Linked DNA regions of Rhodospirillum rubrum ATCC 11170. The main gene of each other region encodes a partner of the protein of the gene in region 2 in a complex. Links are inferred from orthologs where the notes say so. Each region holds a gene or a part of one and is shown on either strand. Other genes may lie near its edges.

The links.
Region 1: the proteins of RRU_RS12600 (region 2) and accD are in contact, whole or in part, in a solved structure (PDB 8UXZ), measured with the Escherichia coli proteins. The link is inferred for Rhodospirillum rubrum ATCC 11170 from one-to-one orthologs.

Annotation. Positions count from the first base shown.
Region 1 is NC_007643.1:3,942,420-3,949,746, forward strand. Bases 4,521-7,327 are described here. They hold accD (acetyl-CoA carboxylase, carboxyltransferase subunit beta), read left to right. Parts: upstream 4,521-5,307; coding sequence 5,308-6,348; downstream 6,349-7,327. Other genes in these bases: RRU_RS17720 (hypothetical protein), read right to left, coding at 4,521-5,007; RRU_RS17730 (bifunctional folylpolyglutamate synthase/dihydrofolate synthase), read left to right, coding at 6,362-7,327. In the rest of the region: pyrF (orotidine-5'-phosphate decarboxylase), read left to right, coding at 1-142; RRU_RS17700 (phosphoribosylanthranilate isomerase), read left to right, coding at 139-795; RRU_RS17705 (DUF3422 family protein), read left to right, coding at 802-2,094; trpB (tryptophan synthase subunit beta), read left to right, coding at 2,269-3,495; trpA (tryptophan synthase subunit alpha), read left to right, coding at 3,492-4,307; more of RRU_RS17720, read right to left, coding at 4,480-4,520.
Region 2 is NC_007643.1:2,831,706-2,839,143, reverse strand. Bases 4,521-7,438 are described here. They hold RRU_RS12600 (acetyl-CoA carboxylase biotin carboxyl carrier protein), read right to left. Parts: upstream 6,241-7,438; coding sequence 5,800-6,240; downstream 4,521-5,799. Other genes in these bases: RRU_RS12590 (bifunctional sulfur carrier protein/thiazole synthase protein), read left to right, coding at 7,188-7,438; aroQ (type II 3-dehydroquinate dehydratase), read right to left, coding at 6,298-6,747; accC (acetyl-CoA carboxylase biotin carboxylase subunit), read right to left, coding at 4,521-5,782. In the rest of the region: RRU_RS12635 (vitamin B12-dependent ribonucleotide reductase), read right to left, coding at 1-1,058; RRU_RS12630 (NADH:ubiquinone oxidoreductase subunit NDUFA12), read left to right, coding at 1,485-1,841; RRU_RS12625 (MlaD family protein), read left to right, coding at 1,881-2,696; RRU_RS12620 (outer membrane lipid asymmetry maintenance protein MlaD), read left to right, coding at 2,698-3,153; RRU_RS12615 (DUF2155 domain-containing protein), read left to right, coding at 3,162-3,653; aat (leucyl/phenylalanyl-tRNA--protein transferase), read right to left, coding at 3,682-4,323; more of accC, read right to left, coding at 4,445-4,520. UniProt on the Escherichia coli protein: This protein is a component of the acetyl coenzyme A carboxylase complex; first, biotin carboxylase catalyzes the carboxylation of the carrier protein and then the transcarboxylase transfers the carboxyl group to form malonyl-CoA.

The DNA.
Region 1 (7,327 bases), 1.1 Mb from region 2 along the record:
GCGGGTGGTCACCCCGCAAGAGGCGATGGCCGAGGGGGCCGATGTGCTGGTGATCGGCCGGCCGATCACCGGGGCGACCGATCCCGCCCAGGCGGCGCGGCTGATCGCCGGGGAAATCGTGGGATGGGACGTCGGGATATGAGCGAGACCCTGATCAAGATCTGTGGATTGACCGACGAGGACGGCGTCGATGCCGCCGTCGAAGCCGGGGTCGACATGATCGGCTTCGTTTTCTTCGAGCCCTCGCCGCGCGATCTCGATCCGGCGCGGGCGGCCGAACTGCTGGACGGCGTGCCCCATGCCGAAGAGGGCGGGCCGCTGCGCGTCGGTTTGTTCGTCGATGCCGATGATGCGACCCTGGAGGCGGTTTTCGCCGGGGTGCGCCTGGACGTTTTGCAGTTCCATGGCGAGGAAAGCCCCGAGCGGGTGGAATGGGCGCGCCTGGAATACGGCCTGCCGGTGATCAAGGCCCTGCCGATCGCCAGCGCCGCCGATCTGGAGCGGGCGGCGCTTTATGCCGAGGTCGCCGATTACCTGCTGTTTGACGCCCGCCCCCCGGCCGGCGCCGACCGCCCGGGCGGCCATGCCCAGACCTTCGACTGGTCGCTGCTGGCCGGTTTCTCGGCGCCGGTGCCCTGGTTGCTGGCCGGCGGCCTGACGCCCGAGAACGTCGCCGAAGCCATCAAGGTCAGCGGCGCCACCGCCGTGGATGTGTCGAGCGGCGTGGAGACGGTGCGCGGGATCAAGGATCCCGAGCGCGTCAGCGCCTTCGTCAAAGCCGTTCGCGAAGGCTGAAGCGCCATGATCCCGCCCTATCGCGAGCACCCGCTGCGCGAGGTGTTGATTAACGAGTTGCACGCCCGGCCCTCGGAAACCATCGAGGCGCCGGTCCGGCTGAGCCATTTGGCGGTGCTGACGGGCGAGATCACCGATCCCAGCCTGGACCACCTGGGGCTGCTCTGCGCGCGCATGGGCGAAACGGTGCCGGCCAAGGGGGCGACCCGCTTCAACGCCAATCTGGGCGGGCTGGGCCTGCAGTTCGAACGTCATACCGAGTTCTGCACCTATACTTTCCAGCGCCGCGGGCGAACGGGGGATCTGCCCTTCGACCAGCCGGCGCTTGATATGGTGCCACCCGACTGGCTGGCCACCCTGCCCGGTCAGGTGCTGTCGGCGGTGCATCTGGTGGTCGAGCCCAAGGACACGCCCGAGTATTCGATCGAGGAACTCAGCATTCGCCATTTCGCCGGCAATCCGGTGGTCGGGTCGGCGGTCGGAGGCGGCGCCGCCTTCGCCTATTCCGATCTGCGATTGCACGATGACCGCTGCCTGCGCATGCTGATCCGCGACGTCGATCTCAATCCCCGTCATGCCGGACGTCTGGTGCAGCGGCTGCTCGAGCTCAACACCTATCGGGCCCTGGCGCTGCTCGCCCTACCGATGGCCCGGGAATCGAGCCCGGGCCTGCGACGGATCGATATGGTCCTGGCCCATGTAGCGGCGCGGATGGCCGATCCCAACGGCGTGGATTCCGATGCCGAATTGTTATCGGAGCTGTCCAATCTGACCGCCGAGGTCGAATCCCTGGCGGCGGCCAATTCCTATCGCATCGCCGCCACCCGGGCCTATCACGCCCTGGTCCAGCGCCGGCTGGAGGAATTGCGCGAGGTGCGTCTTGATGGCGTCGTTACCTTCGGCGCCTTCATGGACCGCCGATTGACCCCGGCGATGGCCACGGTGGACTCGGTTTCCGAACGCATCGAGTCGCTGTCCGAACGCGGGGCGCGGGTCGCCAGTCTGCTGCGCGCCCGGGTCGAGGTCGATCTTCAGGCCCAGAACAAGCGCCTGCTTGAAAGCATGAACCGCCGGGCCCGCATCCAGCTGCGTCTGCAAGAGGCGGTTGAAGGGCTGTCGGTGGTGGCCATCAGTTATTATCTGGTCGGGCTTGTCGGCTATATGGCCAAGGGCGTGTCCGGCGCCGGGGTGGAGGTCAAGGAAAGCGTCGTCACCGCCATCGCCGTACCGGTGATCGTCGCCAGCGTCTGGCTGGTGTTGCGCCGGGCCAAACGCGCCATGCTCAATCGCGCCGATTAATCCCTTCAAGGCGGACCGCATAAGATCGCCGCGCCCTTGGCGCCGGCCCGGTGGGGTCGCATAAGATCGCGGCGCTCTTGGCGCCGGCCCGACGGGGCCGCATAAAAGAGCGGCGCTCTTGGCGCCGGGTGATGGGCTGCGCTATAACCAGCACCCGCCAGGAAGGGATCTCCGATGACCACCATGCCAAACACCTACCGCTCCGGCCCCGATGATCGCGGTCATTTCGGACTGCACGGCGGGCGCTATGTCGCCGAAACCCTGATGCCGCTGATCCTCGATCTGGAAAAGGCTTGGGAAGCGACCCGCGATGATCCGGCGTTCAAGGCCGAGCTGGGCGGCTATCTCGCCACCTATGTCGGCCGGCCGAGCCCGCTGTACTTCGCCCGCCGTCTGACCGAGGCCCTGGGCGGGGCAAAGATCTATTTCAAGCGCGAAGACCTCAACCATACGGGCGCCCATAAGATCAACAATTGCATGGGGCAGATCCTGCTCGCCAGGCGCATGGGCAAGACGCGGATCATCGCCGAAACCGGCGCCGGCCAGCATGGGGTGGCCACCGCCACCGTCTGCGCCCTGTTTGGCATGCCCTGCGTGATTTACATGGGCGCCACCGATATCGAGCGTCAGGCGCCCAATGTGTTCCGCATGAAGCTGCTTGGCGCCGAGGTCCGCCCGGTGACCAGCGGCGCGGGCACCCTCAAGGACGCGATGAACGACGCCATGCGCGACTGGGTCGCCAATGTCGCCGACACCTATTACCTGATCGGCACGGCGGCCGGCCCCCATCCCTATCCGGCGATGGTCCGCGACCTGCAGAAGGTCATCGGCGAGGAAGCCCGCGCCCAGGTGCTCGAGGCCGAGGGTCGGCTGCCCGACACCCTGATCGCCTGCATCGGCGGCGGCTCCAACGCCATCGGCCTGTTCCACCCCTTCCTGGACGATCCCGACGTGCGCATCATCGGTGTCGAGGCCGCCGGCGAGGGCTTGGACAAGCGCCATGCCGCCTCAATGGCCGGGGGGCGTCTGGGCGTGCTGCATGGCAACCGCACCTATCTGCTTCAGGACGGCGCCGGCCAGATCACCGAGGCCCATTCGATTTCCGCCGGCCTGGATTATCCCGGCGTCGGCCCCGAGCACGCCTGGCTCAAGGACAGCGGCCGGGTCGAGTATGTGCCGATCACCGACGACGAGGCGGTTCACGCCTTCCAGGAAACCACCAAGCTCGAAGGGATCATTCCGGCCCTGGAAAGCAGCCACGCCATCGCCCATGCCATGAAGATCGCCCCCACCCTGCCGGCCGATCATCTGATGGTGGTCAGCCTGTCGGGGCGCGGCGACAAGGACGTGGGGACGATCGCCAAGGTTCTGGGCAGTGATTTCAAGGGAATGATGCCGTGAGCGCCACCACGCCGACCACCGATCGCCTCTCCCGCCGCTTCGCCGCCCTCAAGGCCGAAGGCCGGGGGGGCCTTGTCACCTATGTCATGGCCGGCGATCCCGACCAGGAAACGGCCCTCGCCCTGATGCGCGGCCTGCCCGGCGCCGGGGCCGATATCATCGAATTGGGAATGCCGTTTTCCGATCCGATGGCCGATGGCCCGGCGATCCAGGCCGCCGCCCTGCGCGCCCTGGCCGCCGGGATGACCCTGACGGGGACCTTGGAAACCCTGAAGGCGTTCCGCGCCACCGATGATGACACCCCGGTGGTTCTGATGGGCTATTACAATCCCATCCATTATTACGGGGCCGAGGCCTTCGCCCGCGACGCCGCCCTGGCCGGCGCCGACGGCCTGATCATCGTCGACCTGCCGCCCGAGGAGGCCGACGAGCTTCTACCCTTCCTGCGCGCCCAGGGTCTGCATCTGATCATGCTGGCGACGCCGACCACCGATGAGGCGCGGCTGCCGGCGATTCTCGAGCGGGCGAGCGGGTTTCTTTATTATGTTTCGATCGCCGGCATCACCGGAACGGCCGCCGCCGATGCCGGGGGCGTCGCCCAGGCGGTCGCCCGCATCCGCCGGAAAACCGATCTGCCGATCGCCATCGGCTTTGGCGTATCCACCCCGGCCCAGGCGGCGACGATGGCGCGGGTCGGTGATGCCGCCGTGGTCGGTTCGGCCATTGTCCGCCGGCTGGCCGAGGGCGGGGACGTGCTGGGCTTCGTTGGCGAATTGGCCGGCGCCCTGCGCAAGGTCGACGCGGCGGGGTAAATCAAATCACCCGCGCCCGGAGAGCGGCTGTTTTGGCTCGTCCCCGGGCGCCGGGCGCGATGCCTGATCTAGGGCGGGGAGCGTGCAATCAGATTCACGCTCCCCGTCCTACGATTTTGATAGTCAAGCAAATCGTCGTCGCACTCTGGTTCAGATTGCTAGGGGATTTGCTCTAGCTTAACAGCGAGTGCCGTTCGCGCTCGGCCGGCTCATCGGCGACCTCCGCGGCGGTGGGATTGGACGTATAGGCCAGCAGGCTTTTGTTCACATCCACCGAGGCCGCCTTTTCCTGAAGGGCGATCACCGCCTGACCGGCTGTGGCGGTAGCGGCGGTAGCGGCGGTCGTCGCGGTGGCGGTGGCGGTGGTCGTCGCGGTGGCGGCCGCGATCGGCGTTCCATTGGTTTTTTCTTCGAACTGCGCCTTGATCATTTCGCGGATCTCCGCCTCGATCTTTTCGCGTTCGTCGGCCGGCAGGGCGGCGAGACTTGCCTCGTCCAGGCCCTTGGCGGCCAGTAAGCTGTAGCGCATCTTCTCCGCCGGGCTCAGGTTCACGAAGGCGAGGAACTCGTTCTTGGCCTTGGTCCCCTCCGACTCCGCGTCCTCTTCGACCCCGGCGGCGCCAGGCGAGTTGAGGAAAGTCGAAAACAGCCCCTGTACCTTGTCTTTCTCCTTGTCCTTATCCTTGCTGCTCGTCGTCAAGGACGACGACGGGGAATTTCCCGATCCTATCACCTCGATCGTCATCGCAAATCCTCCTGATCGTCTGGTGGGTGATGGCAGGCAAGAACCATGCCGGGTTGCGGCGACGGGGGTCGGCGGATTTGCCGGGGATCGCCGGGGATCGGCGGAGGTAAGGGGGGCCGAAACTGCCCGGTGCGGGCAGTTTTTGCCCGGTCAGCCCGTTGATGACGATCGATGGGGCGCGGCTCGGGCTTTCCCACGCCCCGCCGACGTGATAGACCCCCACCTTCGCGCAACGGTCTAGAGAGCACGCGACCCATGAACTGGCTGACAACCTACGTCCGGCCCAAGATCCGCAGCCTCGTCGGCCCCCGGGAGGTCCCCGAGAACCTCTGGCGGAAGTGCCCGGCTTGCGGGCATATGATCTTCCACAAAGAGTTGGAAAAGGCCCTTCAGGTCTGCACCCATTGCGGCCATCACATGCGCCTGCCGATCAAGCAGCGCCTGGAGCTGTTGTTCGATGACGGCGCCTATACGGCGATCGAGCTGCCCAAGCCGCCGCTTGATCCGCTGCGCTTCAAGGACATCAAGCGCTATTCCGACCGCTTGAAGGAAGCCCAGGCCAAAACCGGCGAAAAAGACGCGATCATCGTCGGTCATGGCAAGCTGATGGGCCAGGGCGTGGTCGTCGCCGCCTTCAATTTCGACTTCATGGGCGGCTCGATGGGCATGGCCGTGGGCGAGGGGCTGGTCGCCGCCGCCGAACTGGCCTTGCTGCAAAAGGTGCCGCTGATCGCCATCCCGTCGTCGGGGGGGGCGCGCATGCAGGAAGGCATCCTGTCGCTGATGCAGATGGCGCGCTCGACCGTCGCCGTCGATCGGGTGAAGGAAGCCGGCCTGCCCTATATTGTGCTGCTCACCGATCCGACCACCGGCGGCGTCACCGCCTCCTTCGCCATGCTGGGCGATATCGCCCTGGCCGAACCCGGGGCGGTGATCGGTTTCGCCGGCGCCCGGGTGATCGAGACGACGATCCGCGAAAAACTGCCCGAAGGCTTCCAGCGTTCCGAATACCTGCTGGAACACGGCATGGTCGACATGGTGGTGCCGCGTTCCGAGCTGAAGGAGACCTTGGCCCGCTTGATGGCGCTGCTGATGCGCCGCCCGCCAGCCGCCGAGGTGGTGACCCTGTCGCCGGACCACCGCCCCGCCGTGGTCGAGACGCCGCGCGAGGCGCCCAAGCCCAAGCCCCGGCCGCCGGTCGAGGATTTGGAGGCGGTGGCCCGCAAGGTCGATGACGCCGACTTCGACGGGGCGGACGCCCCGCCACCGCCCGCGCCCAAGCCGGCGAAGCCTTAGGCGGACCGTTGGCATGAACGCTCCCGATGGGGTGCTCGCCCGCTTGATGGGCCTGCACCCCAAGGTGATCGACCTGTCGCTCGGCCGCGTCGAGCGGTTGCTGGCCGCCCTGGGCCACCCCGAACGGGCCCTGCCGCCGGTCATCCATGTCGCGGGCACCAATGGCAAGGGATCGGTGGTCGCCACCTGCCGGGCCCTTCTGGAGGCGGCGGGCTACCGGGTCCATGTCTATACCAGCCCCCATTTGGTGCGCTTTGGCGAACGCATCCGGCTGGCCGGCACCCTGATCGCCGACGAGGCGCTCCGTCGGCTGCTTGAAGAGGTGGAAAGCGCCAATGCCAAGGCGCCGATCACCTTTTTCGAGGTGACGACGGCGGCGGCCTTCCTGGCCTTTTCGCGAAGCCCCGCCGATGTGACCTTGCTCGAGGTCGGCCTGGGCGGGCGCCTTGACGCCACCAATGTCATCGCCGATCCCGCCGTTTGCGCGGTGACGCCGATCGATCTTGATCATCAGCAGTATCTGGGATCAACGCTGACGGCCATCGCCGGGGAAAAGGCCGGGATTCTCAAGGCCGGAGCCCCCGCCGTCATCGCCCCCCAACCGCCCGAGGCCGCCCAAACCCTCGCCGCCCGCGCCACCGCCGTCGGCGCGCCGACCCTCTGGGCCGGGCGCGACTGGTCGTGGGAGCGCACGACGACGGGCTGGCGTTTCGCCGGGCTCGATCTGCCGCTCCCCGTGCTTGCCGGTCCCCATCAACTGGGCAACGCCGCCCAGGCCCTGGCGGTGATCGACGCCCTGGAGGCACGGACCGGCCTGCGGGTCGAGGGCGTGGCGCGGGCCAGGGGGCTGCGCGCCGTCGACTGGCCGGCCCGCCTGCAACGGTTAGACAGCGGCCCCTTGGTCGAGAGACTGGCCCCGGGAACCACCTTGTGGCTGGACGGTGGCCATAATCCCCATGCCGGCCGCGCCCTGGCCGCC
Region 2 (7,438 bases):
CGGGCGCCGAGGATGGCCTTCTTCAAGGTCTTGTTGACGGTGGGGTCGAAACGCTCGTCGCCGTCCTTGCCGTCCCAGGTGCGGGTGGCTTCCATCACGGCGTTGAGGTTCTGCGAGCACAGCTTGGAGCCCGAAACCAGGGCGGCGACCTTTTGTTCCTCGCGCGCCTTCCAGGTGATGAATTCTTCGATGTCGGGGTGATCGATATCGCAGATCACCATCTTGGCCGCCCGGCGGGTGGTGCCGCCCGATTTGATCGCCCCGGCGGCGCGGTCGCCGATCTTGAGGAAGCTCATCAAACCCGACGACTTGCCGCCGCCCGACAGCGATTCGCCGCTGGCGCGCAGCGACGAGAAATTGGTGCCGGTGCCGCTGCCGTATTTGAACAGCCGCGCCTCGCGCACCCACAAGTCCATGATGCCGCCGTCATTGACCAGATCGTCATTGACCGACTGGATGAAGCAGGCGTGGGGCTGGGGATGCTCATAGGCGCTTTCCGAGCGCTTTACTTCGCCGGTTTTGAAATCGACATAGAAATGCCCCTGGCTCGGACCGTCGATGCCATAGGCCCAATGCAGGCCGGTATTGAACCACTGGGGGGAATTGGGGGCGCCGACCTGGGTGGCCAGCATGTGGCGCATTTCGTCAAAGAAGGCCTGGGCGTCGCTTTCGGCGTCGAAATAGCCGCCCTTCCAACCCCAATAGGTCCAGGTGCCGGCCAGCCGGTCGAAGACCTGACGGCTGTCGGATTCGCCAACCAAGCGCTCCTCGGTGGGCAGGCTTTCCAGGGCCTCGGTGTCGGGCTCGCTGCGCCACAGCCATTCGGGAACATCGGCCTCGGGCACGGGGCGCAGGCGGGCGGGAATGCCGGCCTTGCGGAAATACTTCTGGGCCAGAACGTCGGTCGCGACCTGACTCCAGGCATCGGGCACCAGAACGGCGTCGGCGCGGAAAACCACCGAGCCGTCGGGATTGCGGATTTCGCTGATCGCCTCGCGGAAACCGATGGCGGCATAGGGGCTCTGGCCATCCGTGGTGAAGTGACGCTCGATACGCATTGGTCCGTCCTTGGCTGTCTGACCTGACCCGGGGGAGGGCCCATGGACAGGTTTCCGGGGAGACGCGCCGCATCATACGGCTCTGCTACGTCCTCGGAGGGTGGGTAGGAAAAAAAGAATGACGTTGGTAAGGCGCCGGAAAACCTTGCGAATCCCCTGTCAACCTGAAAAGGGCGGGGCCACAAGATCTAGCTTCGTTCGCCGTGTTGGGGCCTAGATTATGTGTCTCCGGGAGGGGCTACAACTGGTTTTTTTCGCCTGACGCAGCCAAAATTTGTTGTGAGGGCGGGAACCCCTGGCGGGCTGCGGAGTCGGGCGGATGAAGTTTTTGGGCCTTGGCCTCGGGCTGGACGGACGGGAGCGCTTGCGCCATAGTGCGGCGCGACCAACCTTTCCCAGGGACTCGCGATAAGGAGTGAGACCGCCATGAGTTTCGCGACCCGGCTTTACACCATGCGCAACGGCGAACTGGTGGGCGAGGACGCCTTCGGCAACCGTTATTATCAAGAGAAGCGCTCCGCCCTGGGCCGAGAGGGGCTCTACCGGCGCAAGCGCTGGGTCTTCTATAAGGGAAAGGCCGAGGGGTCGAAGGTGCCCGCCGAATGGCACGCTTGGCTCCATCACACCAGCGACGCCCCCTTGGCGACGCCGGCGGCGGAGTGGGCCCAGCCCCATCAGCCCAATTTGACCGGAACGCTGGGCGCCTATGTTCCCGATGGCGATGAACGCGCCGGCGGCCGGCGCGCGGCGGCGACGGGCGATTATCAGCCCTGGCGCCCGTGAACACCCCGGTTTCTAGGCCGATGACGATAAGGACGACGAATGGCTGAGAGCCCCCGCAGGGAAACTCTGATCGGCGGCGCGGTGGTCTTGCTGGGCGTGGCGTTGCTGGCGGCGACATCGATCAATCGCCACGACGCTTCGGGACAGGCTGGAGCCTATCAGGTCGAAGCGGTGTTCAACCGAACCGATGGCATCGGCATCGGCAGTCCCGTTCGCTTGGCCGGCATTCCGATCGGCCGCATCGTCGGCCACAAGCTTGATCCCGAGTACCGGGCGATCGTGACCATGCGCCTGGATCTGCCCAACGAATTGCCCGACGACACCGCCGCCAAAATTCAAACCGATGGCCTGCTCGGCTCGAAATATATCGAACTGGTCTCGCTGGGCGGCGGCTATGGGACGATCGCCCCGGGCGGACGGCTTGATTACAGCCAGGATTCGGTGATCGTCGAGGACCTGCTGGTCAAGATCGTCGCCATGGCCAAGATCAAGCGCGGCCTTGATCCCGATATTCCGGCCGCCGAGCAGCAAAAAGCCAAGGCCGCCAGCCACCCTCAGGCGCCGCCGCCCGGCGGTGCCGGTGATCCCGGCGACCCCTTCGGCGGTGGGGCGGTCGCCCCGCCCGAGGTCAATCCCTTCGCGCCCGGGCCCTTTGAGGACGATCCGCCACCGCCCGAACCCGGGGTGTTCTCCCCCGATCCGGGTCGGGATGGCGTTTCCGAGCCGCCGCCGGCCCAGGATACGCGCCACGATATGCGCACGAATACGCTAAACGATACGGCGGGAACGGCGCCCGGCGCCGTGACCTTGGCCTCTTTGCCCGCCGTGCAAGCCGATGTGGAAGAAGGACGATAGGATGCGTAACCCGATCGAAACGATCATGGGCGCGGTGGTTCTGGTCGTTGCCGCCTTTTTCCTGGTTTTTGCCTATAACACCGCCGATCTCAAGGCGGTGACCGGCTATCCGATCCAGGCGGTTTTCCTCAAGGTCGGTGGTTTGGTGACGGGCAGCGACGTGCGGATCAACGGCGTCAAGGTCGGCACCGTCACCGGCCAGACCCTGGATTCCGATACCTACGAGGCGGTGGTCGATATGACCATCAGCGGCGATATCCATATTCCCGAGGACTCGCGCGCCGCCATCGTCAGCGATGGTCTGCTGGGGGGCAAATACGTGCGCCTGGAACCCGGCCAATCGGCGACCAGACTAGCCGCCAACGCCCGCCTGACCCATACCCAGGATTTCCAGTCGATGGAAGAACTGGTGGGCGAGATCATCTTCCTCGCGACACAGCCCGCTCCCGGGTCTTGAGGCTTACCATGCTCCGTCTGGTTTCCAGCCCCCGCGCCGCCGTTCTTTCGGCAACGGGCGGCCTTTGCCTGATGCTTGCCGCCACCGCCCCGGCCGGGGCCGAGGATATCAACGCCGATACCGCCCGCCTGGGCTGGCTTGACAAGACCACGGCGCGGGTGGGCGAAAGCAGCATCGCCGTGGGCGGCGACCTGCGGCTGGGGTCGCTGACCATCACCGTGCGCTCCTGCGTGCGCCGGGTGCCGCCCGACGATCCCGAAAGCGCCGCTTTCCTTGATATCGTCGAACGCGCCGAAGGGGTGGCGGCCAAGCAGATCTTCGAAGGCTGGATGTTCGCATCCAGCCCGTCGCTCTCGGCGATGGACCACGCGGTTTACGATGTCTGGGTCCTGCGCTGCGAGATCCCGGCCGACCGTGACGCCGGCGATAGCGGCAAGCCCGAAAGCGCCCCCGAAGCCGCCCCCATCCCGGTCGATCCCGGCGGCGCCCCGCTCGATTAAGGCGCCCCCTCGCGGTCCGGCCCCCCGGTCAGTAACCGCTGGGGGTGTCCAGGGCCGCCAGGACGTCGGGGACGTCGACGGTGAAATCGCCCATCACCTGCAAGGCGTTGCCAAGGCGGGCGTGGTAAAGCGGCCGGGCGATTTCGACGGCGCCCATGCTGCGCAGGTGGTTGGTGGTGAACTGGGTGTCGAGCAGGCGGAAACCGCCGCGTTTGAGCCGGGCGACCAGATGGCAGAGCGCCACCTTGGAGGCGTTGTCGACGCGCGAGAACATGCTTTCGCCAAAGAACACCCCGCCCATCGCCAGACCGTAAAGCCCGCCGACCAACTGGTCGCCCTGCCAGCATTCGACGCTATGGCCAAGGCCGAGGTCGAACAGGTCGGTGAACAGATGCTCGATCTCGGCATTGATCCAGGTTTCGTCCCGGCCGGGCACCGGGGCGGCGCATTGCTTGAGCACCTCGACGAAGACCGTATCGATGGTGACGGTGAAAGGGCAGTGGCGCAGCACCTTGCGCAGCGAGCGCGAGACATGCAAGCCGTCCAGCGGCAAAACGCCGCGCTCGTCGGGGTCGATCCAATAGAGTTGCGGGTCGTCATGGGCGCGCGCCATCGGGAAAACCCCGCTGGCATAGGCCCTGACCAGAATTTCCGGGGTGATCGAAATCACCGGCTGCACACCTTCTTCATCGCGTAGGAACGGCTCCGCTCAAGAAATCGGGGACGGCTTCCCGCGCGCGGCGGGAGGCCGTCCCCAAAGGAGATAGGATCAAAATTCCGGCGCGAAAGGCCTATTGGTCCACGAAGTTCTCGAGCCAGCGGATGTCATAGGCGCCATCGACGAATTCGGGGGCGCGGACGATGCGGCGATGCAGCGGCAAGGTGGTTTGAATCCCCTCGATGACGAATTCATCAAGGGCCCGGCGCAGCCGCATCAGGCATTCGTTGCGGGTCGCCCCGTGAACGATCAGCTTGGCGACCATGCTGTCGTAATGGGGAGGCACCATCACCCCCTGGTACAGCCCGGAATCCACGCGCACGCCCATGCCGCCGGGCTGGTGGAAATAGGTCACGCGCCCGGGGGAGGGGGCGAAGGTCACCGGATCCTCGGCGTTGACCCGGCATTCGATGGCATGGCCATGGAAGCGGATCGCCGATTGGTCATAACCCAGCGGCGCCCCGGCGGCGATGCGGATCTGCTCGCGCACCACATCGATGCCGGTGATCATTTCGGTGACCGGGTGTTCCACCTGAAGGCGGGTGTTCATTTCGATGAAATAGAACTCGCCCTCTTCGTAAAGGAACTCCATGGTGCCGGCGTTGCTGTAGCCTAGGCGTTCGACCGCGCGTCGGGCGATTTCGCCGATGCGGGCGCGCGCCTCGTCGTTGAGCGCCGGCGAGCGGGCTTCTTCAAGCACCTTCTGGTGCTTGCGCTGGAGCGAGCAATCGCGTTCGCCAAGATAGACCGCGCCGCCGTAATTATCGCCAAGCACCTGCACCTCGATATGGCGCGGGTTCTGGAGATATTTCTCCATATAGACTTCGGAATTGCCAAAGGCCGCCTGGGCTTCCGTCCGCGCCGTGCGGAAGGCCTCGCCCAGGTCATGGGGACCGGTGGCGACCTTCATGCCGCGACCGCCGCCGCCGGCGGTCGCCTTGAACAGCACGGGATAGCCAAAGGCCGCGGCGACCTTCAAGCCTTCCTCTTCGCTGGTCACCGCCCCGGCCGACCCGGGCACGCAGGGCAGCCCGGCTTCAAGGGCCGCCTGCTTGGCGGTGATCTTGTCGCCCATCAGGCGGATATGGCGCGGCGACGGGCCGATGAAGGTGAAGCCGTGGTCCTGGACCATCTCGGCGAAATCGGCGTTTTCGGACAAGAAGCCATAGCCGGGGTGGATGGCGTCGGCATTGGTGATGGTCGCCGCCGAGATGATCGCCGCCTTGGACAGATAGCTGTCACGGGCCGAGGGCGGACCGATGCACACCGACTCGTCGGCCAGACGCACATGCATGGCCTCGGAATCGGCGGTGGAATGCACCGCGACGGTCTTGATGCCCATCTCCCGGCAGGCCCGATGGATGCGTAGCGCGATCTCGCCCCGGTTGGCGATGAGGATTTTGTCGAACATGGGGCGCCCGCCCTCCCTCACTCGAGGATGATCAGGGGTTCGCCGAATTCCACCGGAGTGGCGTCGTCGACCAGAATGGCCGCCACCGTACCGGCGCGCGGCGCGCGGACCGGATTGAAGGTCTTCATGGCCTCGATCAGCACCAGGGTCTGGCCCTGGGCGACCTGATCGCCGACCTGCACGAAGGCGGCGGCGCCGGGTTCGCTGGAATGATAGACGACGCCGACCATCGGCGCCTTGATGGCCCCGGGGTGATCGGCCGGATCGGCGACCGCGGCCGGAGCGGCGGCGGCGATGGCGGCCGGCGCGCTGGCATAGGTCACCCCGGTCATGGCACCGCCTTTGGCGATGCGGATACGCAGGGCTCCGCTATCGTATTCGATCTCGGTCAGCCCGGTTTCGTCGAGCAACTCGGCGAGGGCGCGGATCGCGTCGCTGTCGATGGGGGTGTTCGCCATGGGATCGGTTCTCTCCGCAATGAAAGGATATTGGGGGGTCGGGCCGCGAACAGACGGTCAGCTCCGAACGCCCGGTTGGCCGGCGACGGCCTCGAGGGCGAGCGCGTAGCCCAGCGCCCCGAAACCGCAGATCATGCCGACGGCGGCCGCCGACACATAGGAGTGTCGGCGGAAGTCCTCGCGTCGGTGAATATTGGACAAATGAACCTCGATCACCGGCTTTTCACAGGCGAGCAGGGCGTCGAGGATGGCCACCGAGGTATGGGTATAGGCGGCGGCGTTGAGGATGATCGCCCCGTGGCCGTGGCGGGCCTCCTGAATCCAGGTGACCAATTCACCCTCGTGATTGGACTGGCGGAAATCGATGGCAAGGCCAAGGGCGGCCGCCCGTTCCTCGCACAAAACCCGGATGTCGGCCAAGGTGGTCGCCCCGTAGATTTCGGGTTGGCGGGTGCCGAGCAGATTGAGATTGGGGCCGTTGAGGATGAGGATGGGGCGTGCTGTCATCGGATTCCTGGCCCGCGCGGGCTTCTTCTGGCGCTTGGGGGGCGGATAGGGGTTATACCATGCTCCCCGGCCCTCGCAACAAATCCCGCGCCCGCTGACGGGTCATCCCAGTTGAATCCGACTGATCAGCGACCCATACTGAGGCCCTGCGGGACGAGGGCCGTCTCTCCGCCCAGAAAAAGCGGGATCGCTTTCGCGGAGGGGCCGCCCCGGATTGAGAGCCCGCCCAACAAACAGCCATGGAATTCCAAGACATGCGGGTGATCATCAACGGCGAGCCGCGCGAGCTCGCCCCCTCCGTTTCCATCGAGGCCTTGCTGGTTGGCATGGGGGTCGATCCCCGTAAGGTGGCGGTCGAGCGCAACCGCGAGATCGTGGCGCGGACCACTTATAAGGAAACCGCCCTTGATGAGGGCGATCAGCTTGAAATCGTCCATTTCATCGGTGGCGGCGACCGCTCGGACCCCCAGCCGGCCGATGATCCGTTCACCGTGGCCGGTCGGGTGTTCTCGTCGCGGCTGCTGGTCGGCACCGGCAAATACCGCGATTTCGAGGAGACCGCCCGGGCGATCGAAGCCAGCGGCGCCGAAATCGTCACCGTCGCCGTGCGCCGGGTCAATGTCAGCGATCCGTCGCAGCCGATGCTGGTCGATTACGTCGATCCCGCCAAATACACCTATCTGCCCAATAC